DNA from 3 places in the Paenibacillus sp. FSL F4-0243 genome. Region 3 is predicted to be linked to each of the others. Evidence: riboswitches for the same ligand, from Rfam matches in the RefSeq annotation. Region 3 holds a riboswitch; each other region holds the start of a gene.

Region 1 (4,532 bases), 1.9 Mb from region 3:
TGAAATAAATGCTGGTAGCTTTCGGAATGATCTCCTTTCAAATTCCAACCCCCAGTGATTGTTTTATCACCTATAACCAACTGAGCGGTATTATAGTGGACAATTCCTTTATTAAGCGAATCATTTTCATCTATTAGAATTTGGATATCCAAAGGGGTAACCACTAGCTGATCTAAGGTTATACCGGTCTTTTCTTGAAATTCAGGACTGTTATACAGTTTCTTAGTGTAAATCGCCTCACTTGCTTTTTGTCCATCTGCTTTAAAATCGAACTTCCACGTACCTGAAATTCGTTTCGCTTCTTCAATGTAACTAAAATGAAGACTAGCTTCCTTCCAATCTGATTCAGTTATATTGAAAACCTGTTCAATAAATAAATCCGATCCTTCGTTAGGCATGATGGTTGGAATTGCCTCATTCTCTTGACCTGCAGTACTAACTACCAAATGTGGGTTACCCCGTCCTAAGTCAGATGGTGATGCAGCGACTTTGTAACGGATAATGGTTTGATTGGAAACTTGTCGAACGGATTCGATTTGAATGCTTGGGTATTGCTTAACTCCCGTATCAATTGTATCTCCTGCTTGATGATTAGATTGTAAGGGAATATTCCGATCACTGTAAAAAATGAGATTCCGTGCTTCAAACCTGTAGTCCTTTTTATCATCCTTTAATGTATCAGGTGTCTCATATACTCCAATGAGTTTCTGGCTTTCAGGATCGTATTCTAAATAACCGTATACCTTTGCCTTGGCACCGGACTCACTAGTCATGATGTTTTTCTCTGTAGCAAATCCAGTATATTGGGATAGATCAGATTTAGTATCAAGTGATAACAGCATTTTCATTTTTTCTCCATCAGTTACAACACCGTTCAAATTCATTGTTACTCCTGAACTGGAAGTTTGAAGATTATACTGTTGACCGATGCCATTATTTAATGCATTGCTCACACTTCGACCACCAATTTTATCCCAATTAATCGTCATACTAGCGAATACAGGAATGGCTACAAGTAAGAGGCAAGAGAAGACAATACTGATAGGAATAACCTTTTTATTAGACCTAGGAGTATTCTGGGAGGAATGCAGATTTCTTTGACGTGTATATGCTTCTTGTTCTATGGCAGTCCACATCAAATCATAATCCGGTCGGGGAATATGTTTATCTTTTTCAATATAGAGACTCATTACTATTCAGCTCCTTTAGTTGGGTTCCACCCATTCTATTTAGTATTTTAAGTCCCTTGTTCAGTCTGGATTTTACAGTTCCTTCGGGTATGCTCATAACTTTAGAGATCTCGGGTACAGTCAATTCGTTTATAAAACGAAGGACTACTACCATTCTGATTTTGTCGGGAAGCTGACTGTATAACCCTTGTAATTCTTTTTTAGTTTCCTGTCGATCCAACCGTTTTTCTACAGGGTTTGATTCCTCAGACCTGGATAGTAAATAATTACGTACTTCTTTCATCCACCCTGTCTTACGCCTTTTAATCACACTGTTGCACTCATTCGAAGCAATTCGTAAAATCCAAGATTTCAAGTTTCTTACCTTAGACTTATCCGCTAAGATAACCTTTACAAATACCTCTTGGCAAATATCCTCTGCATCTGCCTGATTTTTCATTAAGTAGTAACAAAAATAATATACTTGTTCTTTATAGAGCTCGAAAATTTCTCGGTCACACATTTTGCTGCACCCCCTGTCTTTGCTGTTCTCATTAATAAGACTTATAAGCGTATGTAATCGTTCATTTTTCATTTTGAGTGAAGTATTTCTTCTGAGCATCATAGCGAATTTGAATGGAAGATAAGTCGTTTACAGGTAATTATAACCATGATAAAATTAGCGGTGGGACATGCGTCCGTAAGCTAATTAAAACTAATTGAATGTCCGCGTTAAAGGTAAAATCATCGAAAGATGATGACACAAAGCCATGGGTCTAAAGCCTTTCTACAGAAGGAAATGATCGCCAGGCCGCCATAGGGATGTCTTATGATGCATAAAGGATAGCTCTAAGAATATGTAGTCAATTTTGAGCTCTTTTATTATTTCGACCTATACGGCGTTACATTATCGCAAGGGGCCGAAAGGGGAAGTACATGAACAGTTTTTTCAAAACAATAGGCACTAGTTTGGCAGTAGGTGCTTTATTGCTGTCCGGAACGATCGGATGGATGTCTAATCCTGAAGTCGTGTCTGCCGCTACCACAACAGCAGTAACCGCGGATCAAATGATTAGCAAAGTAACGGCAGCCTCTAAAGCAATAAAGAATTTTCACTTAGATGTGATCAAAAAACAGGATATTCAGAGCGGTGGGGTACGTATCAGCAACACTAACACACTGAAGCTGGATATTAATCGACTGCCGAATTTTGCTGCAGCCGGCACCGTTGATAGTAGTCTTTTAGAAACAACGTACAGTCTATATGCCAATGACAAGGAGTTTTACTATCTTGTAGACGGAAGTGAACTGATCGATGAATCTGAAGATGAAGGTTACGACGATGACGGTGAGCCAATCGATCCTGATGCGCAGTATTGGATTGGACTGGAGAAGATGGAGTGGGATTCTTTTTACTCCAAAGGTCAATACGATCCTGTTTCCATGCTTGATTCGGTAAAAAATTATAAAAAATCTATGAAAGTCAGCACTGCTGGTGCTCAGACCGTCCTGCAGTTCACGGTAACCGATCCGACAGCAGCTAAGGGAATAATCAAACTCTATGACCAGGAGAACCTCTGGGATGGTGAGACAGTTCAACCCAAAAGCGTAACGTGGAAATTATTCGTCAATACTAAGACCTGGCAGACGGAAAAACTGACAGTCGATCTGAGTTATGTGCTGATAAGTGATGGAGAAAAGGATACATACAACACGAAAATCGAAGCTAAGTATTCCAAGAATAACAAAGGTACAACCATTGTAAAGCCCGCCGAACTAGAATAATAAGGTCGTTTTCATATGGAGTAAAAAGCGCTGTTCAGTAGAACAGCGCTTTTTACTCCATTCATGACAGTAGCCAACAGGAAGTGAGATATGTAAAAAATAAATAAATATAAAATTGACCTACCAATTATTAGGATTTTAGTACATGCTATTTATGTGATTAATAATCTGAATTAATTTAATAGTGTATGAAATATCATGTTGTAACTATTATATTGAAAAGGTATTATAGGTTAGGTGTAAATTTACATTTTTGAGAATTACTATTCTTTTTAATGATTGATAGGGGGAGTGCGAATCATGTTATCATCCACAGAGCTTAGCAAGCTGAACGAAGTGAATTACAGGGAGGACCGATTAGAGGCACTTAATCATTTTTATGAGGATCTCTGTAATAAGAAAGTAGCCGATGGCTATATTTATTCTCTTAGTCGTTATGGAAAAATATTTGCTAATGGAGCGGGGGGACGCTTCAGTTACGAAGAAGATAGCGACCAAGAGTTGAAAACGGATACAATATTTCGAATCGCTTCTATTACTAAGCTGTTTACGGCAACAGCGATCTGGCAGCTAGCAGATGATGGTGAAATTTTTATGGGGCAGCCAGTTAGTTCTATTCTTCCGGAGTTTGATGCCGATCCTTTTAAGCCGATTACAATTGCTCATTTACTGACGCATACCTCCGGCATCGCACCTGATCATGGCACTATAAGTGATACCTACTATAAAAGTGCATGGTGGTATATTTATGAATCAGAGCTTGGAAAAGAAAACTGGATTAAAGCTGGACTTTCCTATGGTATTCGTTTTCCGGTAGGGACTCAATGGATGTATTCATCGTTCGGATACGTGGTTCTTGGTGCAATTATCGAGAAAATAACAGGTGTTATTGCAGAAGATTACATAATGGACAACATTGTAAAACCGTTAGGCATGACAGATACTTTCTTTGATATACCGCCTGAGAAAGCTGGTAGGATCGCTATTCGTTCGGAAGAAGCCAAGGAATATCTTAAGAAGCTGCAAAACGGGGAAATTACGGATGAAGAACAAAGGTCTGAGGAAGAAATCAAGACTCCCGGAACTGGTGGGGGAATGTATTCAACCGTTAATGATCTACAAAAGTTCGGAATCATGCTGCTTAACCATGGGGAATACGAAGGTGGTCATATCTTAAGTCGGATGGCTGTTCAGAAAATGACCAAGCGGTTCAATTCTGAAAAACTTCCAAACTACGCATGGGGAGATGGAGGAGCAGATAGACCATACGGTCTTGGGCCAGACCTTCGATATAATGAAAGTACATCTTATTCTGAAGGCACTTTTTTTCATGAAGGATGGGGGTCTTGTTCTTTGGTCGTTGATCCGGTTGAACAGCTGATTGCCGTTTGGTATATCCCTTTTCATAAAAATATATGGGACGGTAGAGCGATTTTCGGTACAAACAATGTGATCTGGTCCGGACTCGAATAAGAATAAGATTATATGTTGTGAGATATCAAAGATAGGCAGGATGTGACTTATGTTTGAGAAGATAAAGCACCGCTTTCGCGTTATGAGAGCGGTTGCTTTTGTTAC
Region 2 (4,532 bases), 710 kb from region 3:
TGAAAATTTAGATATTCGGATGGATCATTGCGGAAATGTGATCGCTAGAAGGAATGGGAAGATAGAAGGGCTCCCACCCGTTGTAATGGGCTCTCACTTGGATACGGTATACCAAGGTGGGAAGTACGATGGGGTAGTAGGTGTAACGGCTGCTTTGGAAGTGATCAAACGTCTAAACGAAAAAGGGATTGAAACGGATCATCCGATCGAAATCATCTCATTTGCCTGTGAAGAATCCTCGCGTTTTGGGATTTCAACAGTAGGCAGTAAAGTAATGTCAGGGTTATTTCAGAAGGAGAAATATAGATCTTTGAAGGACAAAGACGGTATTACCATGGAAAAGGCATTTTCGCTATGTGCACTGGATTATAACAATATTGATCAGGCGAGTAGAGAGAATGAAGAATTAAAAGCGTTTTTTGAATTACATATTGAGCAAGGTCCTGTCTTAATAAACAATAATAAAAGAATTGGAATTGTGACTGGAATTGCTGCACCCGTGAGGCTTCATATTCAAATATCAGGGAAGGCATCCCACTCTGGAACGACACCTATGAATATGAGAAAAGATGCTTTTCTGGGTGCCTCAGAAATAGCACTTGAGCTTGAGAAAGCAGCCAAACTCGAACAAGAATTTGGAACGGTTGCGACGCTAGGGGTGATAGATATCTTGAATGGCGCTATGAACGTGGTTCCGGGAGAGGTAGAAATTAAAATTGATATCAGATCTACTTCAGTGGCATCCAGGCAACGTGTGTTAGACCATTTGTATCAAACAATATCCTTAGTACAAGAAAATAGACAACTTGTAATTGAGAGTACGGAAATTATTTCGGAGGAACCCGTCCTATTATCTGATGAGATCAGTCAGGTTCTAGAATCGATTTGTGAAGAGAAAGGGATATCGAGTCAACGGATGATCAGTGGTGCAGGGCATGATGCCATGAACATGAACAAACTTTGCCCAGTAGGGCTTATCTTTGTTCCTTCTGTAGATGGACTTAGTCATCATCCCAATGAATATACAGACTTGGATGATATCATTATGGGGATTGATATTTTGGAAGAAGCTGTTCTTCGTTATGCGTGTGTAAGACAAACATAGTTCGTGTTGAGAAATAAGTCCCAATGTGACATATTTAAATGTTACATTGGGCTTTAGTATCTAATTTTATAATTGTTCGCAGAATTGTTGCTTTACATTAATAAATATTATATTAAAGTTAACATTGATATTTGTGAAAATTTTCCCATGGAAAAATTAAAATTTACTACGGAAATAGGTCTTTTGGAGGCAACCTATTATTAATAGAGTATTTATGACTAATAATAGTTAAAACAGAATATTGGTAAACCTATTGAAAAGTAGGGACACAAAGCCATAGGGTCTAAATCTACATATAGATATGACAGCCGGTTGCATGCAGTTGGAGTTTCTTGATCTTATTTTTTGATGCATATGCAGCCGTTATCATTCTGATAGCGGCTTTTTTTAATTCGTTTTCTAATAAAAACGTAATAAATCGGAAAAAGGATGATAGTACATGGATCAAACACAACCATTGAGAGTATGGAGAATGATAGGCCTCGTCATAATGGCAACGTTGATATTTTGGGGGTGCTCTTACTATTTCATAAAATGGACTGCTAACTCTTATGAGCAAGAAGCGGTTGCTGCTACATCAGAAGCTACGATACATGCGAGTAGATCGATTGGAAATATGATACATGGTGGATTAGATTCATTAGATGGAATTGCTGATTCTATTTCGGAAATCAATTATATGGACTGGGATAAGACCAAAAAATATCTGCATCACTTTGATAAAAAATATAATTTTATTCGAATTAGCATCAACAGCCCAGATGGTAAAGCTTACGCATCAGATGGGACAATGTTTGATGTATCAGATGAAGTAGGATTCCAAAAAGCTCTTCAGGGTATTAGCAGTATTTCTGATCCATTCTTAGATAAGATCTCCAATAAAGAAATTATCACGATCAATAGTCCACTTAAGTTTAAAGGTGAAGTGAAGGGTGCTTTATCTGCCAGCAAATATACACAGGATCTTTATGATGCTCTTGCAGTTTCCTTCTTTAAAGGTCATGGTTATTCTCAAATCATTGATCAAAAGGGACAAGTCATTATCAAATCGAAGAATCTCGAAGAGGATAAGTCAATTGATAACATATTCGAAAGTATAAGTATTGATTCTAGAAATAAGAAACAACTGCAAATCTTTAAAGAGAACATAACCGCAAAAAAATCTGGAGTAGGAATATTTTGGATTAACGGAGATAGCAAAATGGTTGGTTATTCTGGCATTCAGGGGGTTGAGGACTGGTATATTCTCTCCGTGATACCGAAAGATGTGATCATGGCCAAAGCGTCTCAAATGAGTCAGGCGACTTTTTTATTATGTGTAATCATGTTTGTCTTATTATTGATCATATTTGTTAACATTCTATTAAATAAGAGCAAAATTAGGAAACAGATGGAGAGGATTGCCTTTGAGGATGAGTTAACACATCTTCCTAGAACGAATAAATTTGTTATAGATGCTCAGTATTTACTTAAAGAGAAACAGAATACAAAGTTTGCTGTGTTGCAATTTGATATTGAACAATTTAAATACATAAATGAAATTGTCGGTTTTCATGAAGGAAATAGCATTTTGATTCAAGTGGCTAATAGCTTAACAGCAAACACATTAGACGAGGATGTCATTGGACGCTTAGGGGGTGATCGTTTTATTCTTTTCACTTCGTATGACAATAAGGCGGAATTATTCATCCGTATACAAGTACTTACTGAACAAATGAGCGACTATACGTTTGGAAATGAAGAAGGTTTTAGGCTAGTGATTAATTGTGGAATTTACTGTATAGATGATCGTCAGAGCGATATCCTCACATGTATTGACCGAGCAGGAATCGCTTGTAAGTCCATTAAAGGTGGATACAAGAGCTCATGCGCTTTCTTTGACGAACAATTGCTATTGCAGATACACGAAGAGCAAGACATCGTAAGAAAGATGGATGCTGCCATGACAAATGGTGAATTTATAGTATATTTACAACCGAAAATGGATCTGCGAGTGAACAGTTTTCATGGCGCTGAGGCATTGGTTCGATGGAATGATCCTCAGAAGGGACTTATATCTCCTGCAGTATTTATCCCCATATTTGAGAGAAATCGCTTTATCGTGAAATTAGATTTAATGGTGTTTAAATCAGTATGTATCATGTTGAGTAAATGGATCCAGGAAGGAATCCAGCCACTTCCGATTTCAGTGAATATATCGCTTATAACCCTATATCATAATGATTTCCTGCTCCATTTGACGAATATTATTAACAGCTACCAGGTACCTGCTAAATTGATAGAGTTAGAGCTGACCGAGTCTATTGTATTCCAAAATTTAGAGTTTGTTAGAGATATTTTGTTGGAGTTGAAACGTAAAGGATTTTCCATAGCTATCGATGATTTTGGGACAGGTTATAGTTCCTTAAATGTATTGCAATATTTCCCTGCTGATGTCATTAAGTTAGACAGGGCTTTTCTGATGAGTAAGTCAAATGATGAGACAGGGAAGATAGTAATTGCCAGTATGGTCAAGCTAGCTAGGGATTTAAATATGAAAGTTGTGGCAGAGGGAGTTGAGACAGAGGCGCAAATTGATTTTTTGAAACAAATAGATTGTGAAATCGCACAAGGATACTATTTCGCGAAACCAATGCCAGTAGTAGAATATGAAAGCTTAATTAAAAGTACATAGGGAGTGCAAAGCATGAGGAAAATGAGAAATTGGACTATCGTAGGCAAAATTACTGTTACTAATTCAATATTACTGTTAGGTGCTCTGATCATTGCGATCGTTGGTAGTGTGTATTTCAGCAATATGTATGCGAACTCTAGAAGTATGTATAAGAACGATCTTACGTCAGTTTATGCACTTGGGAAATTCGAATCTAATAATCATGAAATAGTAACCTTAACGAATAAGATGATCGCTAGTCATGATCCAAGCGAACTTCAAGAGAGTTATCAGAAAGTTGTTGAGCTTCAAGCTGAAAACAATGGAATCTTGAATAAGTATGAAGAAACACGTTCCCTCCCAAACGAAAAGGAGATTTATGCTGAAGTTTTATCATTAACGAAACAGTATCGGCAAATTCAGCTTCCGATGTTTGAGAAGATGCTAAATACCCCTACATATGATCCTGCTGAAGATATCATCTCTGATCTTGAAGCGTTAAATATGAAACGAAATGAAGACCTTGGAAAATTAGTTGAAATGAACTTAGGAAGTGCCCAATATGCAGATGTTCAGAATAAGAAGCTATTTCAAAAAGGACTTACGGTCAATATCATTGTTGCTTTTCTCGTTATCCTGATTTCAATCGGTTCATATTTGTCCTTGAGAAGATATTTCTCACGAGCAGTAACCATTATCCTGAACTTTTCAGAGGCGTTTGGTCGAGGAGATCTGACTCAAAGAGCTAAGTTTGATGCTGAAGATGAATTTGGT
Region 3 (4,532 bases):
TACTTACGGATGGGCATATGGCTCGAAGAGTGATAAATTAAGAAATCGAAAAATCGCATTAGCTGTAACTGCCGGAGGAAGTGCAAAAGACTTTAGTGAAGAAGGTAAACTCGGCTACGGGCTTGACCGTATTTTATCTCCCTTTGACACGACTTTTTTGTATTGCAACGCTGATTATCGTTCCTTCTATGCCATTTATGGCACGGAATCTGAGACGGTAGGAAGTACGGATTACTTAAATAAATTGGATATCAGTTCGCAAGGCTATGTTGAATTTATCGAAAATATGTAATTAGATTTGAAGCAAAAAGCAGCATTTTCATTAATGGAAATGCTGCTTTTGTCATAAGTTGTCGTTAAATCATAAAAGGTATGGTTATCTCTTGCGCGGCTGGAACGAAGTTTTTCTCTCCCCAAGTGCACATCATATCCAGCACCGGAATAAGCGATTGGCCCTTCTCGGTCAAGGAATACTCAACTTTAGGGGGAATCTGGGGGAATTCCTCGCGCCTGACAAGACAGTCGGCTTCCAGTTCTTTCAACATAACGCTTAATGTCTTAAAAGGTATTGTACCGATACCCCGTTGCAGTTCATTGAACCGCACGATCTTGTTTTCAGAGAGATAGTAGAGAATAGTCATTTTATATTTACCACTAATAATAGACAAGGTGTAGCCAAAGCTAGTGTCCTTCTGTTGAATGCCAGACGGTATACAGATTTCATCACTCATGGGCTATTACCCTCCTTCAGAAAATATTCAACGAAAAGGCAAACGCCTGTTGTCGCTCCGTACTCAGGTCCCGACTTTATTATGTTTTACAACCTGCTATCAAGTCATCCTGTGAGAACGAATTCACTATATCATTTTGAAACAATTTGTTCAAAGCACTCGTGGCTAACTATCAATCGGTCGATTTTCTCTGTCGGCGAAGCGGGCCTCTTTGGTTGGAAATCAAAAGTGCCAAGCGGATAGCCTAAGCGACGAATTGAAGTTTTTAATGTAATTTTCATGTGAGCATCATCTTATTTTCAGGTTCAAGGTATATATTGAAGACACCAAACACCCCCCAGTGTTTTGTGGTATAAATCTCTCAGGTCTTGCCAACTCCCATGGTAAGGCCTATTTTTTTGTTCGCTAATTAAATGAGGGAGGGGGCAGCTTCTTCGCTACTTCACTTAATCTGATACTGCTCTTCATAGCTCTTAAAAGATGAAATATCCAGACCGAGATATCTGCGCATATGAATGGCAGCTTGGGCAGCGACGATGTCGTTTAACAGCAGCATTCGTTCATGGTATCCACGACATATAAATTTGGCTTCTATCCCCGTGTTAAGTCTGTTCTGCTCATAAACCTTGATTCCCCGTTTTCTCATCTCTGAACGAACATCTCTTAGATCTGTTGTAGCAACTGCTGCGGCTGTTTCAAGAACCTCCAGATAGGGGGTAGGTGTTCGTAAATGTGCAGATAGAATGGCGGAGTCCCGTTCGAAAGCTGATAAAATCATCGGAAGCAATAAATAAGATTTGACCAGCATGTTGTCCCTGCTTTCAGCTCTATTCATGAATCTCATCACCTCTAATGGGAACGTATATTCGTATTCTACCCCGATATTCCAAAAATAATCAATGGTATTTCTAAACAGCTAGTCCAATGTGATTGAATTCACAACTAAATTAGAAAGAATAAAATATATTAAAATTGTAATAATAAAAAATAATGCTTCAGACTTATATAAAGGGAGAATTAGGATGAAAGAGGAAGGAAGTCTCCACCGTGGAATGGTATTTGGTTTGATTCTAAGTATTCCATTATGGATATCGATATTAGGCTTTATAAAGTTACTTTAAAATTGAAGGAAAACCTTTGTGTGAAGCGCCTTTAGGCGCTTTTTTTGTGCTTGCTTACGCGTATGAATATCAAAAGGAATTGATTGACAATTGTAGGAATGGAGCGCTAAACTATTATTAGTTCAAAAGTATTAAAAGTCATAGACGATTATTTAATAGGATGCTTAAAATGCTAGTTCTAATCCGCAAGTCAATACATATATTATCATGATAATAGCAAACCGCCTGAAAGGGTGGGACGCAAAGTCCAGGAGTCTAAAGTGTCTTAAATGCGCTATGACCGTCCGACTGCCATGAGAAGGGAATTCCACTTCTTTTTTGGCGGTCTTTTTTGTTGTTAGGTCCTTTAGAGTTTCTGGTAATTATTCTGATTAAATATAAATCATAGATTTAGGAGGTGTGCTTTTTGAAAAGAAGAATGAAACCGCTGCTTGCACTAGTATTAGCGGGGATATTGACGGTAGGTAGTGGTCTTTCTGGAGGTCATTTGGTAAATGCGGCTGGGGAGGTGCTTCCCTATACTCCTACACCTGTGTTAGGTATTGCAGGGAATTTTAATACTTTTATTTTTGGGGATTTCAAACAATCTAATGATCAGGTTCATGGGCGCCTTGCGGCCAAAGGTAATATTATTTTGCAGAATTACGGCGTATCCAAGGATAATCCAGGTGGAGATGTTCTTATCGCTGGTAATGACATCAGTTTTACTAATGGGACTGTTCATGGAGCATCCGTTTATGGTGGTGTTTTTTCCAGCAACGGTGTAGATCTTAAAGAACCAGCGAGAAAAGGGACTCCTATTGATTTTGATGCTGAAGAGCAATTTCTTATTGGACGTTCTAATGAATTCTCTTCGCTTGCTACAATAGGAACTTTCAAAAAGGAATATGGGAAAATAACGATTGATGCTCCGGAACCATTTAACGTTCTTAATCTTAGTGCTGCCGATTTCGCTGGTGCTAATGGCTTACAGTTTAATATTGCAAATAGCGCCACAGTTATCATTAACGTTAGCGGAAGTTCAGTTAACATTCCAAGCTTTCAAATCTGGGGAGGTAGCCCTAACAAGGTATTATTTAATTTTTATGAAGCTAGCACTGTTGACATTGGAAGTTTAACAATAGAAGGAACTATCCTAGCTCCGCTTGCAAAAGTAACTTATAATTCCGGTGAACTGCATGGGACGCTGATTGCAAAGGGATTTGCTGGTGGGGTGCAGATGCATTGGTATCCATATAGAGGGGAAGAACCACCTCCGACACCAACGCCGACCGTGGCACCAACACCGACACCAACCGTAACACCAACACCAACGCCGACCGTGACGCCAACACCAACGCCGACCGTGACGCCAACACCGACGCCGACCGTGACACCAACACCGACACCAACCGTGACGCCAACACCAACGCCAACCGTGACACCAACACCGACGCCGACCGTGACGCCAACACCAACGCCGACCGTGACGCCTACGCCGTGCGTGACACCGACACCGAAGCCAACACCAACGCCGAAGCCAACACACACACCGAAGCCAACACAAACGCCGAAGCCAACATACACACCAAAGCCAACACACACACCAAAGCCAACGCCGATCGTGACGCCAACACCAACGCCGACCGTGACGCCAACACCAACGCCGACCGTGACGCCAACACCAACGCCGACCGTGACGCCAACACCAACGCCGACCGTGACGCCAACACCAACGCCGATCGTGACACCAACACCAACGCCGACCGTGACGCCAACACCAACGCCGACCGTGACGCCAACACCAACGCCGACCGTGACGCCAACACCAACGCCGACCGTGACGCCAACACCAACGCCGACCGTGACGCCAACACCAACGCCGACCGTGACGCCAACACCAACGCCGACCGTGACGCCAACACCAACGCCGACCGTGACGCCAACACCAACGCCGACCGTGACGCCAACACCAACGCCGACCGTGACACCAACGCCGACACCGTCGCCGGAAGTAACGCCAACACCGTCGCCGGAAGTAACGCCAACGCCAACACCGTCGCCGGAAGTAACGCCAACACCGACACCGTCGTCGGAAGTGACGCCAACACCGACACCGTCGTCGGAAGTGACGCCAACACCGACATCGTCGTCGGAAGTAACACCAACACCGGCACCGTCGTCAGAAGTAACGCCAACACCGACGCCAACGCCGGAGCCTCCGGTGTTCCCGACACCAACACCATCATTTGTAATTGGCACTATCATTGTTAATGATGATCCTGTGCCGCTGGGCCCTGTAGCTTCGTCGACTCCAGTACTAGTACCAACACCAACACCGTCGAGCAATACAGAGGTACTTGTTGATGAGGAGGAGATTCCATTAGGACCAGTATTGACAGTAACACCAACGCCGTCACCAGAGGATATTGCTGTAGTGGATGATACAATCCCGCTAGGTAATCCACCTGTTGATGAACTTCCAAAAACGGGAGAATCAAGTTCAGTCCCTTATTATGTAACTGGTCTAGGTTTTGCACTTATTGGATTGCTAATGAGAAATAGATTCTCGAGCAAGAAATAATAAACGGTGATTGTAGCTTGAATACAAGTTATGCCGTGAAGAATAGTAAAGCCGCTTTCGGGACATATTCCGAGGGCGGTTTTCTTTTGTTATGATTGTTATATTTTGGCGCATTCT

Evidence for each region. A riboswitch is a leader RNA that binds a small molecule or an ion and turns the genes downstream of it on or off. The one in region 3 is predicted to bind cyclic di-GMP.
Region 1: it holds a riboswitch for cyclic di-GMP, as region 3 does, so the genes downstream of both, NSS87_RS10755 (DUF6612 family protein) here and NSS87_RS02440 (collagen-binding domain-containing protein) in region 3, are expected to answer to the same signal.
Region 2: it holds a riboswitch for cyclic di-GMP, as region 3 does, so the genes downstream of both, NSS87_RS05615 (EAL domain-containing protein) here and NSS87_RS02440 (collagen-binding domain-containing protein) in region 3, are expected to answer to the same signal.

Annotation. Positions count from the first base shown of each region.
Region 1 covers NZ_CP150151.1:2,465,036-2,469,567, forward strand. Annotated here, with positions in the region: gene NSS87_RS10745 (DUF4179 domain-containing protein) at 1-1,190, opposite strand, end outside; gene NSS87_RS10750 (RNA polymerase sigma factor) at 1,174-1,692, opposite strand; cyclic di-GMP riboswitch class I at 1,897-1,988, shown strand; gene NSS87_RS10755 (DUF6612 family protein) at 2,106-2,954, shown strand; gene NSS87_RS10760 (serine hydrolase domain-containing protein) at 3,255-4,427, shown strand; gene NSS87_RS10765 (ABC-2 family transporter protein) at 4,477-4,532, shown strand, end outside.
Region 2 covers NZ_CP150151.1:1,255,169-1,259,700, forward strand. Annotated here, with positions in the region: gene NSS87_RS05610 (Zn-dependent hydrolase) at 1-1,105, shown strand, start outside; cyclic di-GMP riboswitch class I at 1,339-1,425, shown strand; gene NSS87_RS05615 (EAL domain-containing protein) at 1,545-3,779, shown strand; gene NSS87_RS05620 (methyl-accepting chemotaxis protein) at 3,792-4,532, shown strand, end outside.
Region 3 covers NZ_CP150151.1:546,836-551,367, forward strand. Annotated here, with positions in the region: gene NSS87_RS02425 (NAD(P)H-dependent oxidoreductase) at 1-292, shown strand, start outside; gene NSS87_RS02430 (helix-turn-helix domain-containing protein) at 357-731, opposite strand; gene NSS87_RS02435 (hypothetical protein) at 1,174-1,566, opposite strand; cyclic di-GMP riboswitch class I at 2,058-2,148, shown strand; gene NSS87_RS02440 (collagen-binding domain-containing protein) at 2,259-4,415, shown strand.